3 regions of the Nocardioides sp. WG-D5 genome follow, and region 1 is predicted to be linked to each of the others. Evidence: riboswitches for the same ligand, from Rfam matches in the RefSeq annotation. Region 1 holds a riboswitch; each other region holds the start of a gene.
The links. Region 1 has a riboswitch for cobalamin ahead of ACWZJV_RS06755 (nitrite reductase). Riboswitches for the same ligand answer to the same signal wherever they lie in the genome.
Positions count from the first base shown of each region.

Region 1 (4,402 bases):
TGTGGGTGAAGGTCCTCCAGATCCCGCGGCACTATCTCTACGCCGGCATCCTGCTGTTCGCGGCCCTGGGCGCCTTCGCGGTGCACTTCAGCCCGCAGGACGTCATCGTGCTCCTCGTGCTCGGCATCCTGGGCTTCTTCATGCGCCGCTACGGCTACCCGGTGGCGCCGATGGTGGTCGGGCTGATCCTCGGGCCGATCTTCGAGCGGCAGCTGCGCTCGGCCCTGCAGATCGCCCAGGGGGACTGGCTGACGCTGGTGCAGTCGCCGTTCGCGATCGTCGTCTACGTCGCGCTGCTGCTCGCGCTCGCCGGGTCGATCGTGCTCCGCCGCAAGGAGGAGGACCTGGAGCACGAGCTGATCGAGGCCGATCGCTGAGGTGCAGCAGATCGCCTCAGCTTCCGGCTGGGGCGATCTTCTGCAGCACGACGTTGCGGGGGCCGTCGGCGGTGCCCTTGACCACACGCAGGAAGTAGGGCTGGTCGGGGTTGTGGTTGGGGTCGAAGGTCCAGTTCCCCCGGGGACTGACGATCGTGCCGACGGATCCCAGGGAGTCCGCGATCTCGTTGCGGTTGACGTCGTCGGAGAGCTCGAGCGCCTTGTCGAGCGCGGCCGCGGCGTCGTAGGCCTGCACCGAGTAGGCCGTCGGGGTGGCGTCGTACTTCTCGCGGTAGTCCTTCACGAAGGCGGCGTTCGTCAGCGAGTCCATCGCGTCGCTGTAGTGCAGCACCGTCCGCACCCCGGTCGCGTCGCCGCCCAGGGTGGACAGCACGTCGCCCTCGGTGAGGAAGCCGGGACCGTAGAGCGGGGTGCTCCGGGCCAGGCCGGAGTCGCGGTACTGCTTCACGAACGCCTCGGCCTCCTTCCCGGCGTAGGCGGCATAGATCGCGTCCGCGCCCGACTTCTTCACCTTGGCGAAGAGGCTCGACCAGTCCTCGGTCGCGTCGGCCGGCGTGTAGCCCTGTCCCGCGATGCCGCCGCCCTCGGCCTCCAAGGCGATCATGAAGCCGTCGGAGGACTCGTGGCCGGCGGCGTCGTCGGAGGCGATGACGTACGCCGCGCCCCGCTCGGTCTCCTGCGCGACCGCCTCCCCGAGCGCGCCGCCCAGGTCTGCGTTGGCCACGGACGTACGCCACAGGTAGTCGGAGCCGTCGGCGAACTGGTCGGCCCCGGCGCCGGTGACGATCAGCGGTGTCTCGCTGCCCTCCGCGACGTCCTTCGCCGCGAGCGCCGTCTCCGAGCCCACCAGCCCGACGACCGCCTGGACCTCCTCGTCCTCGATCAGCCTGGTCACCGCGGCGACCCCGGTCTTCACCCGCTCGCCCTCGTCGGCCTCGATGACGTCGACCAGCCGGCCACCGAGCTTGCCGCCGTGCTGGTCGAGGTAGAGGTGGAAGCCGCGGGACATGTCGGTGCCGATCGACTTGTGGGCGCCGGAGGTGGGGACCACGAGACCGATCGCGACCTTCGACTCCGACGTCGTGGCGCATGCGGCGAGACCGAGCGCCAGCGCGGAGACGGGCGCGAGAACGAACAGCTTCCGACGAGCCGATCCGGTCACGGGGGACTCCATCTGTGCGAAGTCGAGTGGAAGGTTCCGAGTAGCCGAACACTGGCACAGACCACCGCCGCAGGGCGAGCAATTCGGCGCCGTGTCCGCAAGTGGGTAGTCTCGCCCTGCCAGTCGTACTCCATGCCTGATGGGGTCAGGGAACCCGGTGAGAGTCCGGGACTGACGCGCAGCGGTGAGGATGACGGGCGGTACACGCACCTCCTCCGGGAGGGGCAGCCACTGGAGCCTGGCTCCGGGAAGGCGTCCCGCACCGATCGATTCCGAGTCCGAAGACCTGCTGGCTCTGGCGGCGCCCGCCGCCAGGTCACCACGTGCCCCGCGGAAGGGCACCTGACCAGAGCAGGTGTGGCGATGTCCCGAGTCCGATCCGACCGGTGCCCAGGAGTCGGCCGTCCGTGGCCGGCCGACGACGGCCTGCTGGTGCGGCTGCGCCTGATCGGCGGCTCCGTCTCGTCGGCCTCGCTGCTCTCCTTGGTCTCCGTCGCCGAGACCTACGGCGACGGCCGTGTCTACCTCACCGGCCGTGCCAACCTGCAGGTACGCGGCCTGCCCGCCGTCGACGGTGCGCTGCCCAGCGAGGTGCTCACCGCGCTGAAGGCGACCGGTCTGGTGCCGGCGCAGACCCACGAGCTCGTACGCAACGTGATGGTCTCCCCGCAGACCGGGCTCGCCGGCGGCCGGGCCGACCTGCGTGGCGTGGCCGCCTCGCTGGACCGGCTGCTGTGCGCCTCGCCCCGGCTGGCGGCGCTGCCCGGGCGGTTCCTCTTCGTGCTCGACGACGGTCGCGGCGACCTGGTCGCGCGGGAGTGCGACCTCGGTCTGGTGGCGCTCTCGGACGCTGAGGGTCAGCTGCGGGTCGGCGACTCGTGGGGACCGGTCGTGCCGCTCGCCGAGGCCGCCTCCCGGCTGGTCGCGCTCGCCTCGCGCTTCCTGGACGTACGCGGCGAGGGGCCGTCGGCTGCCTGGCACGTCTCCGAGCTCGGCGGCCCGCTCGTCGAGCCGGTCGAGGCCGACGACCGGGTGCCGGCGCCGGCCGCGGAGCTGGCGTTCGGCGAGGTGCCCGGGGGCGAGCATGTCGCCGCCACCGACGGAGCCCTGGACCGGGCTGCCGTCGAGGCGCTGGTGGAGCGGGCGCCGGCGGTCGTGGTGACGCCGTGGCGCGGCGTACTCGTGCCGGCGCCGCAGGTGCGCCCGACCCGGCGCTACGACTACATCGACCAGGGGCCGGCGATCTATGTCGACTCCTTCGCGACCATCCGGCGCGAGGCCGACCTCTCCGCGGTGCCCGCCGACGCCGAGCGGCTCGCGGTGCGGATGATCCACGGCAGCGGACAGGTCGACCTCGCCTCCGACCTGGTCATCCACCCCGGTCTGGTGAAGGCCGCGCGTGGTGCGCTCGAGGCCGGGGCGCCGATCCTGTGCGACGCGACGATGGTCGCCACCGGGGTCACCCGCAGCCGGCTGCCGCGCGACAACGAGGTGCTCTGCATGCTCGGCCACGACCGCGTCCCGGCGCTGGCCCGGGCCTGGGGGACGACCCGCACCGCGGCCGCGCTGTCGCTGTGGGAGCCCTACCTCGAGGGCGCCGTGGTCGCCATCGGCAACGCTCCGACGGCGCTCTTCCACCTGCTCGAGACGATCCTCGACGGCGGTCCGCGGCCGGCCGCGATCGTCGGCTGCCCGGTCGGCTTCATCGGCGCCGCCGAGTCCAAGGAGGCGCTCGCCTCCTTCGCCGACGACCACGGGATCGACATCCCCTACGTCACCGTCCGTGGTCGCCGTGGCGGCTCTGCGATGACCTCGTCCGCACTCAACGCACTCGCCCAGGAGCAGGAATGAGCAGCACTCAGCAGGCTCTGGGACGGTTCACCGTCGTCGGCATCGGCCCGGGCGATCCCGAGCTGATCACCCTCAAGGCCGCCCGGCTGATCGGCGCGGCACCGGTGATCGCCTACCACGCCGGGGTGCGCAAGCAGTCCCACGCCCGCCGGATCGCCTCCTCGCTGATCCCGGCCGACGCGGTCGAGGAGGAGCTGCGCTACCCGGTCACCACCGGCACCACCTCGCACCCGGGTGGCTACGTCGGGGCGATGGCCGAGTTCTACGAGTCCTGCGCGGTCCGGCTCTCCGCCCACCTCGACGCCGGCCGTGACGTGGTCCTGCTCGCCGAGGGCGACCCGCTCTTCTACGGCTCCTCGATGTATCTCCACGACCGGTTCAAGGAGGTCTACGAGACCTCCGTCGTGCCGGGCGTCCCGGCCTTCGCGGCCGCGACCGCCGCCGTCTCGACGCCGCTGGTGCGCCAGACCGACGTCCTCACCGTGCTGCCCGGGACCCTGCCCGAGCCCGAGCTCGCCCGGCGTCTCGCCGACACCGAGGCCGCGATCATCATGAAGCTCGGCCGGACCTTCCCGGCGGTCCGCTCCGCGCTGGCCGCGGCCGGCCGGCTCGAGGGTGCCTGGTACGTCGAGCGTGCCTCGCAGCCCGAGGAGCGCTGGCTGCCGGTGGCCGATGTGGACCCGTCCTCGGTGCCCTACTTCTCGCTGATCGTGGTGCCCGGGGACACGGCGCCTGTTTCGGCCGCGGCAGGCCGTCTGCGGCAGTCTGCGGCGGAGGAGTCTTCGGCGGCCGAGCCCGTCGATGCGTCCGAGACGTCCGAGGCCCCCGAGGCCGGGGAGGTGCTCGTCGTCGGGTTGGGGCCGGGGCCGGACGGGTGGCTGACGCCCGAGGTGAGCGCGGCGCTGGCCGAGGTCGGCCACGTCGTCGGCTATGCGCCGTACGTCAACCGGGTGCCGCAGCGTGAGGGGCTGCGGCGGCACGCGTCGGGCAA
Region 1 covers NZ_CM132928.1:1,377,938-1,382,339, reverse strand. The annotation lists gene ACWZJV_RS06765 (tripartite tricarboxylate transporter permease) at 1-377, shown strand, start outside; gene ACWZJV_RS06760 (ABC transporter substrate-binding protein) at 394-1,560, opposite strand; cobalamin riboswitch at 1,665-1,868, shown strand; partial or broken gene ACWZJV_RS06755 (nitrite reductase) at 1,924-2,115, shown strand; gene ACWZJV_RS06750 (precorrin-8X methylmutase) at 2,803-3,411, shown strand; gene cobJ (precorrin-3B C(17)-methyltransferase) at 3,408-4,402, shown strand, end outside.

Region 2 (4,402 bases), 180 kb from region 1:
CAGGGACTCGGTCAGCACCTCGGCGGGCGGGCCTCCGGCCACGACGCGGCCCTCGGCGAGCACGAAGACCTGATCGCAGTAGGCGGCGGCGAGGTTGAGGTCGTGCAGGGCGACCAGGCAGGTCGTGGGCATCCGGCGGACCAGCGCGAGCAGCGCCAGCTGGTGACGTACGTCGAGGTGGTTCGTCGGCTCGTCCAGGAGCAGGATCTCCGGCTCCTGGACGAGCGCCCGGGCGATCTGCGTACGCTGCCGCTCGCCGCCCGACAGGGTCGAGAAGCGCTGCTCGAGGCGGTCGGCGATGCCGGCATGGGTGGCGGCCTCCTCGATGACGGCGCGGTCCTGGGCGCTGTCGGGCGCCCAGGCCGGGCGGTGCGGGATCCGGCCGAGGGCGACGACGTCGCGTACGCGGAGGTCTTGGCTGGTCGCCGGCTCCTGCTCGACGACCGCGAGCCGGCGTGCGAGATGACGCCGGGACATGCCGGCGAGCGGGCTGCCGTCGAGCAGGACCTCTCCGGACGACGGTGGGCGTAGCCCGGCCAGGATCCGGATCAGCGAGGACTTCCCGGACCCGTTGGGCCCGAGCAGCCCGACGGTGGCGCCGTCCTCGACCTGGAGGGACACGTCATCGACGACGAGTCGGCCACGAGGCGCCCAGCTGACCCGGCCGGCCTCGAGCGCGGTCATCGGCGTGCCCTCATCAGCACCAGTGCGAAGGCAGGCACCCCGACCAGCGCGGTCGCCACCCCGACGGGGAGCTCCTCGGGGTCGATCACGGTCCGGGCCGCGGTGTCGACCCAGATCAGGAAGATCGCTCCGAGCAGCGCGGTGGCGGGGAGCAGCAGCCGGTGTCCGACCCCGACGAGCGCTCTGGCGAGATGGGGAAGGACCAGCCCGACGAAGCCGATCGCTCCCGACGTCGAGACGATGACGGCGGTCATCAGCGCCGTCAGCACCAGCAGCGCCGCCCGGATGCGCGCGACGTCGACGCCGAGCGAGGCCGCCGCGTCGTTGCCGAACGCGAACGCGTCCAGCCATCCCGCCCCGAGAACGCAGCAGAGCAGCCCGCCGAGCACGATCACCCCGCACACGAGCACGTCGGTCCAGCTCGCCGAGGAGAGCGACCCGAGCAGCCAGAACAGCACCCCGCGCGTCTGCTCGGCGTCGGCCGCGGTGAACACGATGAACGAGGTGAGTGCCGAGAAGAGCTGGGTCGCGGCGATGCCGGCCAGGATGAGCCGGTCGGTGGTGCCCCCGGCGAGGGAGGCGAGCAGCAGCACGAGCGCGAACGAGGCCAGCGCGCCCACGAAGGCCCCGGTGGAGAGCCCGACCGCGCCCGACCCGATGCCGAGGACGACGATCGAGACCGCTCCGGTGGAGGCGCCCGAGGAGATGCCGAGCACGAACGGGTCGGCGAGCGGGTTGCGCAGCAGCGACTGCAGGATGACCCCGCAGATGGCCAGGCCCGCCCCGCAGATCCCCGCGAGCAACGTACGCGGCAGCCGCAGGTCCCACACGATGCTCTGCTGGAGCAGGGTCAGGTCGGAGGCCCCGAGACCGGCCCGGTCCGCGACGACACCGTAGACGTCGGCGATGCTCAGGTCGGAGGGTCCGACGGTGATGGCGCCCGCGACCGAGGCGACCACCACCAGGGGAGCCAGGGCCAGCAGGACACCGGCGCGAGGGAGTGCGCGGACCGCCATCAGCGGAGGCCGAGAGCGGCCAGCTGGTCGGCGACGTTCTCGACCGCGTAAACGGTGCGGATCGAGGGGTTGAGCTCGGCGCCGGACAGCGTCACGAAACGGTCGTTCTTCACCGCGTCCATCTGCGCGGTGACCGGGTTGTTCTTCAGATAGTCGATCTTGGCGCGGGCGGTCTCGGCGGTCTGGCTCTTGCGGGTCAGGTCGCCCAAGACGATGACGTCAGGGTTGCGCTCGGCGACGGTCTCCCAGTTGATCTGCGGCCACTCGTCGGTCGTGTCGTCGAAGACGTTCTCGATGCCGAGAGCGCGGCCGATGATGCCTGGGCCGCCGCAGCAACCGGCCAGGTAGGGCGACTCGGAGTTGGCGAACCAGTACATCGCGCTCACCTCACCCGCCGGCGCCTTGCTCTCGGCGGCCTCGAGGCGCCGGGACAGGTCGGCGACCAGTTGCTCGCCGCGCTCGGGGACGCCGAAGATCCGCGCCAGCTCGGTGATCTCCTGGTAGATCGTCTCGATCTCGAGGGGGTCGAGACGGGTGCCGTCGTCGTCGCCCTCGTTGTCCTTGAGGCACTCGGCAGGGGAGAGGTAGGAGCCGACACCCAGCCTCTCCAGGTCCTCCGGCGTGGTCACCCCGCCCTCTCCGAGGGTGCTGATGAAGGAGGCGGTGATGAAGTCGGGCTCGGTCTCCAGCACGCGCTCGTAGGAGGGCCAGTTGTCGGCGAGCCGCGGCACGCGCTCGTTGTCCTCGGCGAGCGAGTCGAGCACCGGGTCGGTCCAGACCGCGGTGCCGGCCATCCGGTCGGCGAGGCCGAGCGAGAGCAGGATCTCGGTGGAGCCCTGGTTGAGCGAGACGACCCGCTCGGGTGGTGCATCGAGCGTGATCTCGCGCCCGCAGTTGGTCATCGTGAGTGGGAAGCCGGCGGTCCCGGCGGCCGCCTTCTGCGCGTCGGCGGGCTGATCGGCTCCGCAGCCGGTCAGGGCGGCGCCGAGCACCAGAGCGGTGCTCACGGCGATCGTTCGGGCCAGGGTCGTTCGGATGGTGCGGGACAGGTGCACGTCGGTCCTCGAGCGGGTCGCGGGCTGGTACGCGTCGCCCGTGCTGACCGGCAGCGGTCTGCTGCAGGGCCAGCAGGTCTTCGGACTCGGGATCGACCGGCGCGAGACGCCTTCCCAGGCCCGAGGGCCCAGTGGCACAGTGTCCCGTCCGTCACCCACACCGCTGCGCGTCAGTCCCGGGCTCTCACCGGGTTCCCGTGCCGGGACTACGTCCCGAGCGGCTGGCCCGAAGACCGTAGCAGGCGGGCCCGTCAGCCCTCACGGTGGGCGCGGAGCCCGTCCTCTCCGGGCGCGACCGAGTCGTGGAGCTTGATGGTGTGGTCGTACTGCTCCTCGACCATCGGCCGGTAGGCGATCCGCGGCTCGGTCATCACGCCCTCGAGACGTACGCTCAGATCGGCCTCGATCCGCGCCATCGCCTCGGTGTCGACGGTGTCGGCGTCGGTGATCAGGTGGGGGCGCAGCGGGTCCATCCCGGTGTACCAGAACGTGCCGTGCAGGAGCGGCCACAGGACGTCCTCGATGTGGCCGCTGATCCCGCGCGGGCCCAGGGTCGCGGCCCGATCGCCGGCGGTGACGATGGTCAGCGCGCGCTTGCCGGCCAGGCCGCCCTTGCCGTACTTGAGGGGCTTGCCGGTCTCCGGATCCGGTACGTCGAAGGCGAATCCCGACTCGAAGACCCGGTCGATCCAGCCCTTCAGGATGGCCGGCACCGAATACCACCACAGCGGGAACTGCACGACCAGCAGATCGGCCTCCCGCAGGCGGTCCTGGTGGCGGCGTACGTCGGCCTCGCCCCGCTCCACCAGAAGTGGATTGAAACCTTCTCGATAGAGGTCGATCTCGTCGACGGTCCAGCCGGCCGCGACGAGAGCGTTCCGGCCCGCCTCCTGCAGCCGTCCGTTGAGCGACGACGCGTGCGGATGTGCCCATACCCAGAGTGCGTGCATGGGTCTCTGAACGCGGTCTGACGCGGCAGGATTCCCGCCTGGATGTGGGTGGGCGTCGTGCCGGTCTGACGACAAAGTCCGAACCTCGCTCAAATTAGCGGCCGAAGAGTGTTGACGTATGTGATTGCCATCACTAGCGTAAACCAGGCTTGAAACCTTTCAATTCGAGGAGCTGCCCATGCCGGACACACCCGCCGCACTGGAGCTGCGGGACGTGGCCAAGTCGTTCGGCCCCGTACGCGCCCTCCGGTCTGGAAGCCTCCGGGTCGAGGCCGGATCCATCCACGCGCTCGTGGGGGAGAACGGAGCCGGGAAGTCGACGCTGGTCAAGATCGTCGCCGGGCTCTACCGCCGCGACGCGGGCGACTACCTGCTCGCCGGGGAGCATGTCGACTTCCGCAACACCGCCGAGGCCAAGCAGGCCGGAGTCGCGGTCATCTACCAGGAGCCGACCCTCTTCCCCGACCTCTCGGTCACCGAGAACATCTTCATGGGGCGCCAGCCGACCAACCGCTGGGGCAGGATCGACCGTGCCGCGATGCGCACCGAGGTCGTCGAGCTCTTCGCCCGGCTCGGCGTGCCGATCGAGCCCGACCGCCCGACCGAGGGCCTCTCGATCGCCGACCAGCAGCTGATCGAGATCGCGAAGGCGCTCTCCCTCGACGCCAAGGTCCTGATCATGGACGAGCCGACTGCG
Region 2 covers NZ_CM132928.1:1,196,264-1,200,665, reverse strand. The annotation lists gene ACWZJV_RS05835 (ABC transporter ATP-binding protein) at 1-684, opposite strand, end outside; gene ACWZJV_RS05830 (FecCD family ABC transporter permease) at 681-1,700, opposite strand; gene ACWZJV_RS05825 (ABC transporter substrate-binding protein) at 1,700-2,707, opposite strand; cobalamin riboswitch at 2,810-2,996, opposite strand; gene ACWZJV_RS05820 (NAD(P)H-dependent oxidoreductase) at 3,007-3,705, opposite strand; gene ACWZJV_RS05815 (sugar ABC transporter ATP-binding protein) at 3,884-4,402, shown strand, end outside.
Region 2: linked by a shared signal. The riboswitch ahead of ACWZJV_RS05825 (ABC transporter substrate-binding protein) and the one ahead of ACWZJV_RS06755 (nitrite reductase) in region 1 are both predicted to bind cobalamin.

Region 3 (4,402 bases), 2.6 Mb from region 1:
GCAGCGCCTCGCGGGTGAGCGGCCCGAGCAGCCGGATCCCCAGCACCCATTCGGGAAGCGGGATCTCGGGCAGGTAGATGAGCACGTGACCCGGCACGGCGCCCAGGAGCACCCGGAAGAGCACCCGGGTCGCCACGATGAACAGGGCGAGGCCGACGTAGAGCCGGAACGCCTTCGCCCACGGTTGCTCCCCGCGGCGGGCCGCGACCACGACCGAGACCACCCCCACCAGCAGCAGGAGCAGCAGCAGGTTGGTGGTGAAGGAGGCGTACGCAGCCAGGCCGATCGCCCACACCCACCACGCGACGGGGTGCAGATCCCGGGGCAGGCGCGCGACCGCGGCTGTGCGGATCAGCGTGCTCATCGCCGACGCCACCACACGACACCGGCGACGGAGAAGAGGGCGAGGATCCCGGCGGGAGCGACCCAGACAGGCAGCTGCCGGGGCTCGGAGGGTGAGTTCTCCGGAGATAACTCCGGCGACGGGCTTGAGGGCGCCCCCACAGCATCCCCAAGCTCCGTCGCCGGAGCGGTAACGACATCGTCGTCTATCCACGTGAACGCAACACCCTGCCCGGAGGTCACGCTGATTTCGGTAACATTTCTGGAGGCATAGCTCCAGGCCCCGGATTCGTCGGTGACCCACAGCGACCAGTAGGCGTCGGCGGGCGGCATCTGGGCGCAGCCGGCGTTCTTCGGCCGGCCGTCGACGCGGCAGACGACGCTGGGCATCGAGGTCACGTAGGTGAGCGGATGTCCTGCCTTCTCGAAGAGGTCGGCGCCGGTGTCGCCCTCCTCGGGCCGGACGCAGGTGACCTCGGGGTCGCCGCCCAGCGCGTTGGGCTCGACGACGACGGTGACGCCGTCACACGCCTCGTCAGACCGCGAGACGGCGGCCGACGCGGAGGCGGGGGTGACGACGAGTGCGGTGGCCCCGGCGAGGGTCGCCAGGGCCACGCGAGCGGACCGCAGGATCAGCACGAGCTCTTCGCGGTCGCGTCCTTGGGCAGGTAGACCAGCGACGGCAGCGCCTGGGCGGCCGCGAGGCGGTACATCCCCTCGGACTCCTTGGTCAGCCCCTTGGTGTTGCCCTCGGTCAGGGCGGCGTCGTCGTAGGCCACCGCGCCGACGTCGTCGCCGCAGGTCACGACGTGCTCGGCGACCCAGGACGCCGCCTTCTCGGCGGCGTCGGTCTCCCCGGCGCGCCCGAACGCCCACCCGGCCAGGCCGGTGGTGTTGGAGTTGGCGATGTTGCCGGTGGCGGCCTTGAAGGACCCGTCCTCGGCCTGGGTCTCCTTCAGCCACTCGACGCCTGCCTCGACCGCCTTCTCGGCCTCGGGAGAGGCCACCGAGGACAGCGCGATCAGCGCGAACGCAGTGGCGTCGGCGTCCGGCGCGGCCTTCGGGTCGGCGTCGCAGGTCTGGTCGGCGGCCGCGGGGTCGGCGGTGAACGTGACCCGGAACCAGCCCTCCTCGCACTGCTGCCCGGCCAGGAACTCCGCGGCGGCCGTGGCCTCCTTGCTCTCCGCGTTGCTCAGCGCCCACACGGCGTACGACTGGCCGATGGTGTTGGAGTAGTCGGCCGCCTTCTTGTTCTTGGGGTCGAGCTCGTCGGCGATGCGGCCGTTCTCGGCGACGGTGCCCTCGAGCTGCTTCAGCAGACCGGGGTCGGAGGCGTCGACGTTCTGCTGGAGGACGAGCGCCTTGGCCGTGGCCCCGGCCGAGGTGACCGTGCCGAACCCCGGCGAGGTGTAGGCCTTCTTGTTCTTCATCACGGCCGCGACGATCGTGGCGATCTCCTCGTCGTAGCCGCCGACCTCGGCCAGCGCGATCCCGATGTCGGCGCTGAGGCCGAAGTCGTCGGTGCCGTACTGCGCGTTGTGGGCCACACCCTTCGGGGCCTGGGCGACGAGCCAGTCGGCCACCGAGGTGGACACCTTCGCGTCGTAGGCGGGCTTCTCCCCCTCCTCGACGGCCTTCTCGCCGCAGCCGGCGAGCGAGGTGAGGGCGAGGGCGGCGGCGATGCCACCGAGGACGGTCTTCTTCATGGTTCCTTCCGCGCTGTTCGTCGGGAAGGCCCAGGGCCGACCCGCTGCTTTCCACGACAGCGTCAGGTCAGTACGCGTCCGTCGGCAGGTGCTCCGGCTCGCTCAGGACCCTCGATGTCCTGGGCCTACGGTTGCGGGTCAGCGCCGGGATTCGACCGGCTTCCCCCACCACGGCGTGTGTTGATTGAGGCTCTGCTTTGATGCGGGGCAATCCTATGCCGCGCACGCCCTGCTTGCGGGATCGCCGTCGAGCAGTCACTCTGTCCCCATGCGCCACCGGATTCTCGGCCTTGTCGCAACCTCGATCTCGGCCACCCTTCTCGCTCTCTGCCCGACCACGACGGCTCTCGCGGCACCGGATCGGACCTCGGTCACGTACGACGACCTCGTCGCCATGTTCGGCGACAAGGTCGGGAACAAGAAGACCGTCGAGACCGGGCTGCCGACGCTCAACCGCGCCATGGACGACGCTCGGATCACGACCCCCTACCGGCAGGCGGCCTACCTGGCCACGCTCGCCAACGAGAGCTCCTTCCACCACGACGCCAAGGGCCCCCGCGACAAGCGGAAGTACGCCGGCCGCGGCTACATCCAGCTGACCGGCGAGGCCAACTACACCGACGCCGGCGCCTACTTCGGGATCGACCTGCGCCGCCGCCCCGAGCTGGCTCGGTCGCTGGACCACAGCGCGCCGATCTCGCGGTGGTACTGGACCGTCGCCCGCGACATCAACCCGCTCGCCGACGACCTCGAGATGGGCAAGGTCAACGCGGCGATCGGCTATCCCCACAACAAGGAGGAGGACGCCGAGCGCTGCCGCGACTTCAAGGCCGCGCTGAAGCACCTCAACGGCTCGGTGCCCAAGGGGATCGACTGCACCCGCCCGAAGCCGAAGAAGGCAGACGACCAGGACCGCACCGCGGACGCCTCCTAGCAGTACGACGTCGTACAGACATACGTCACGCCGCCGCGTTGATCTCGTGGGTCGCTCGCTGACGCTCGCTCACTTCTTGATGCGCTTGTCGCTGACCGCGATCGCCGAGGTGCCCTCGTCCTTGAGCTCGAAGAGGTCGATCGCCTTGATGAGCTTGGTCCAGGTGGCGTAGCCGTAGTTGCGGGGATCCTCGGAGGACTGGTTGCGGATGCGCGAGACGACCGTGCCGACCAGGGCCCAGCCGTCGTCGTCGGCGGCCGCGGCGATGGAGTTGCGCAGCAGCTGGATCAACCGGGCGTTGCGCTTCAGCACCTGCCCCGTGGTCGCCGAGGAGGACGGCTTGCGGGCGGGGGTGGCGCCGGCCTCGGCGTCGGCGTCGGTCTCCTCCTCGGAGCCGCCGAGCTTCTCCACCACGGTGAACCGGGTGCAGGCGCTCTTGAACGGCGCCGGCGTCTTCTCCCGGCCGTAGCCGTAGACCGCGCGTCCCTTCTCCCGCAGATAGTGCACCAGCGGGGTGAAGTCGGAGTCGGAGGAGACCAGCGCGAACGCGTCCGGGATCGCCGCATGCAGCAGCTCGACGGCGTCGATGGCGAGCGCCATGTCGGAGGCGTTCTTGTGGGCGGTCAGGTCGAACTGCTGCATCGGCCGGATCGCGGCGTCGTGCAGCTCCTCGATCCACCCCTTCAGCTCGGGCTTGGTCCAGTTCCCGTAGGCCCGGCGGATCGTCACCTCGCCGTACTCGGCCAGGTCGTTGAGGATCGCGTCGATCTTGGCCGCGGGGGCGTTGTCGGCGTCGATGAGCAGGGCGATGCGGAAGGGCTCGGTCACCGGATCAGTGTGGCAGGAAGAGGAATGTGTTGGTCTCGACACGCCTTCGCCTAGCGGCTCCGGCGGCTCGACCAGCGCACGCTGGTCGAGCCGGGAGGCCGGCTGCGGCCGAGCGTGTCGAGACCAACACAGTCGCTACATCAGGCGAGCTTCTCCAGGATCAGCTCGCGGACGCGCTTGGCGTCGGCCTTGCCGCCGGTCGCCTTCATGACCGCACCGATGAGGGCACCGGCCGCGGCCTGGTTGCCGCCTCGGATCTTCTCGGCGACAGCGGGCTGGGCGTCGATCGCCTCGTCGACGGCTGCGCCGAGCGCACCGTCGTCGGAGACCACGGCGAGGCCGCGGGCGTCGACGATCTCGGCGACCGTGCCCTCACCGGCCAGCAGGCCCTCGAAGACCTGGCGGGCGAGCTTGTCGGTCAGCGAGCCGCCGTCGACCAGCTTCTGCACCTCGGCGACCTGGGCGGGGGTGACCCCGACCTCGGCCAGCTCGACGCCGCGGTCGTTGGCGGCCCGGGAGAGCTCGGCCATCCACCACTTGCGCGCGGCCTGGGCGGAAGCCCCCTCGGCGACGGTCGACTCGATCAGCGTCA
Region 3 covers NZ_CM132928.1:4,701,960-4,706,361, reverse strand. The annotation lists gene ACWZJV_RS22795 (CbiQ family ECF transporter T component) at 1-364, opposite strand, end outside; gene ACWZJV_RS22790 (hypothetical protein) at 361-981, opposite strand; gene ACWZJV_RS22785 (prenyltransferase/squalene oxidase repeat-containing protein) at 975-2,048, opposite strand; cobalamin riboswitch at 2,115-2,236, opposite strand; gene ACWZJV_RS22780 (glycoside hydrolase family 19 protein) at 2,317-2,982, shown strand; gene ACWZJV_RS22775 (NYN domain-containing protein) at 3,052-3,810, opposite strand; gene gatB (Asp-tRNA(Asn)/Glu-tRNA(Gln) amidotransferase subunit GatB) at 3,951-4,402, opposite strand, start outside.
Region 3: linked by a shared signal. The riboswitch ahead of ACWZJV_RS22785 (prenyltransferase/squalene oxidase repeat-containing protein) and the one ahead of ACWZJV_RS06755 (nitrite reductase) in region 1 are both predicted to bind cobalamin.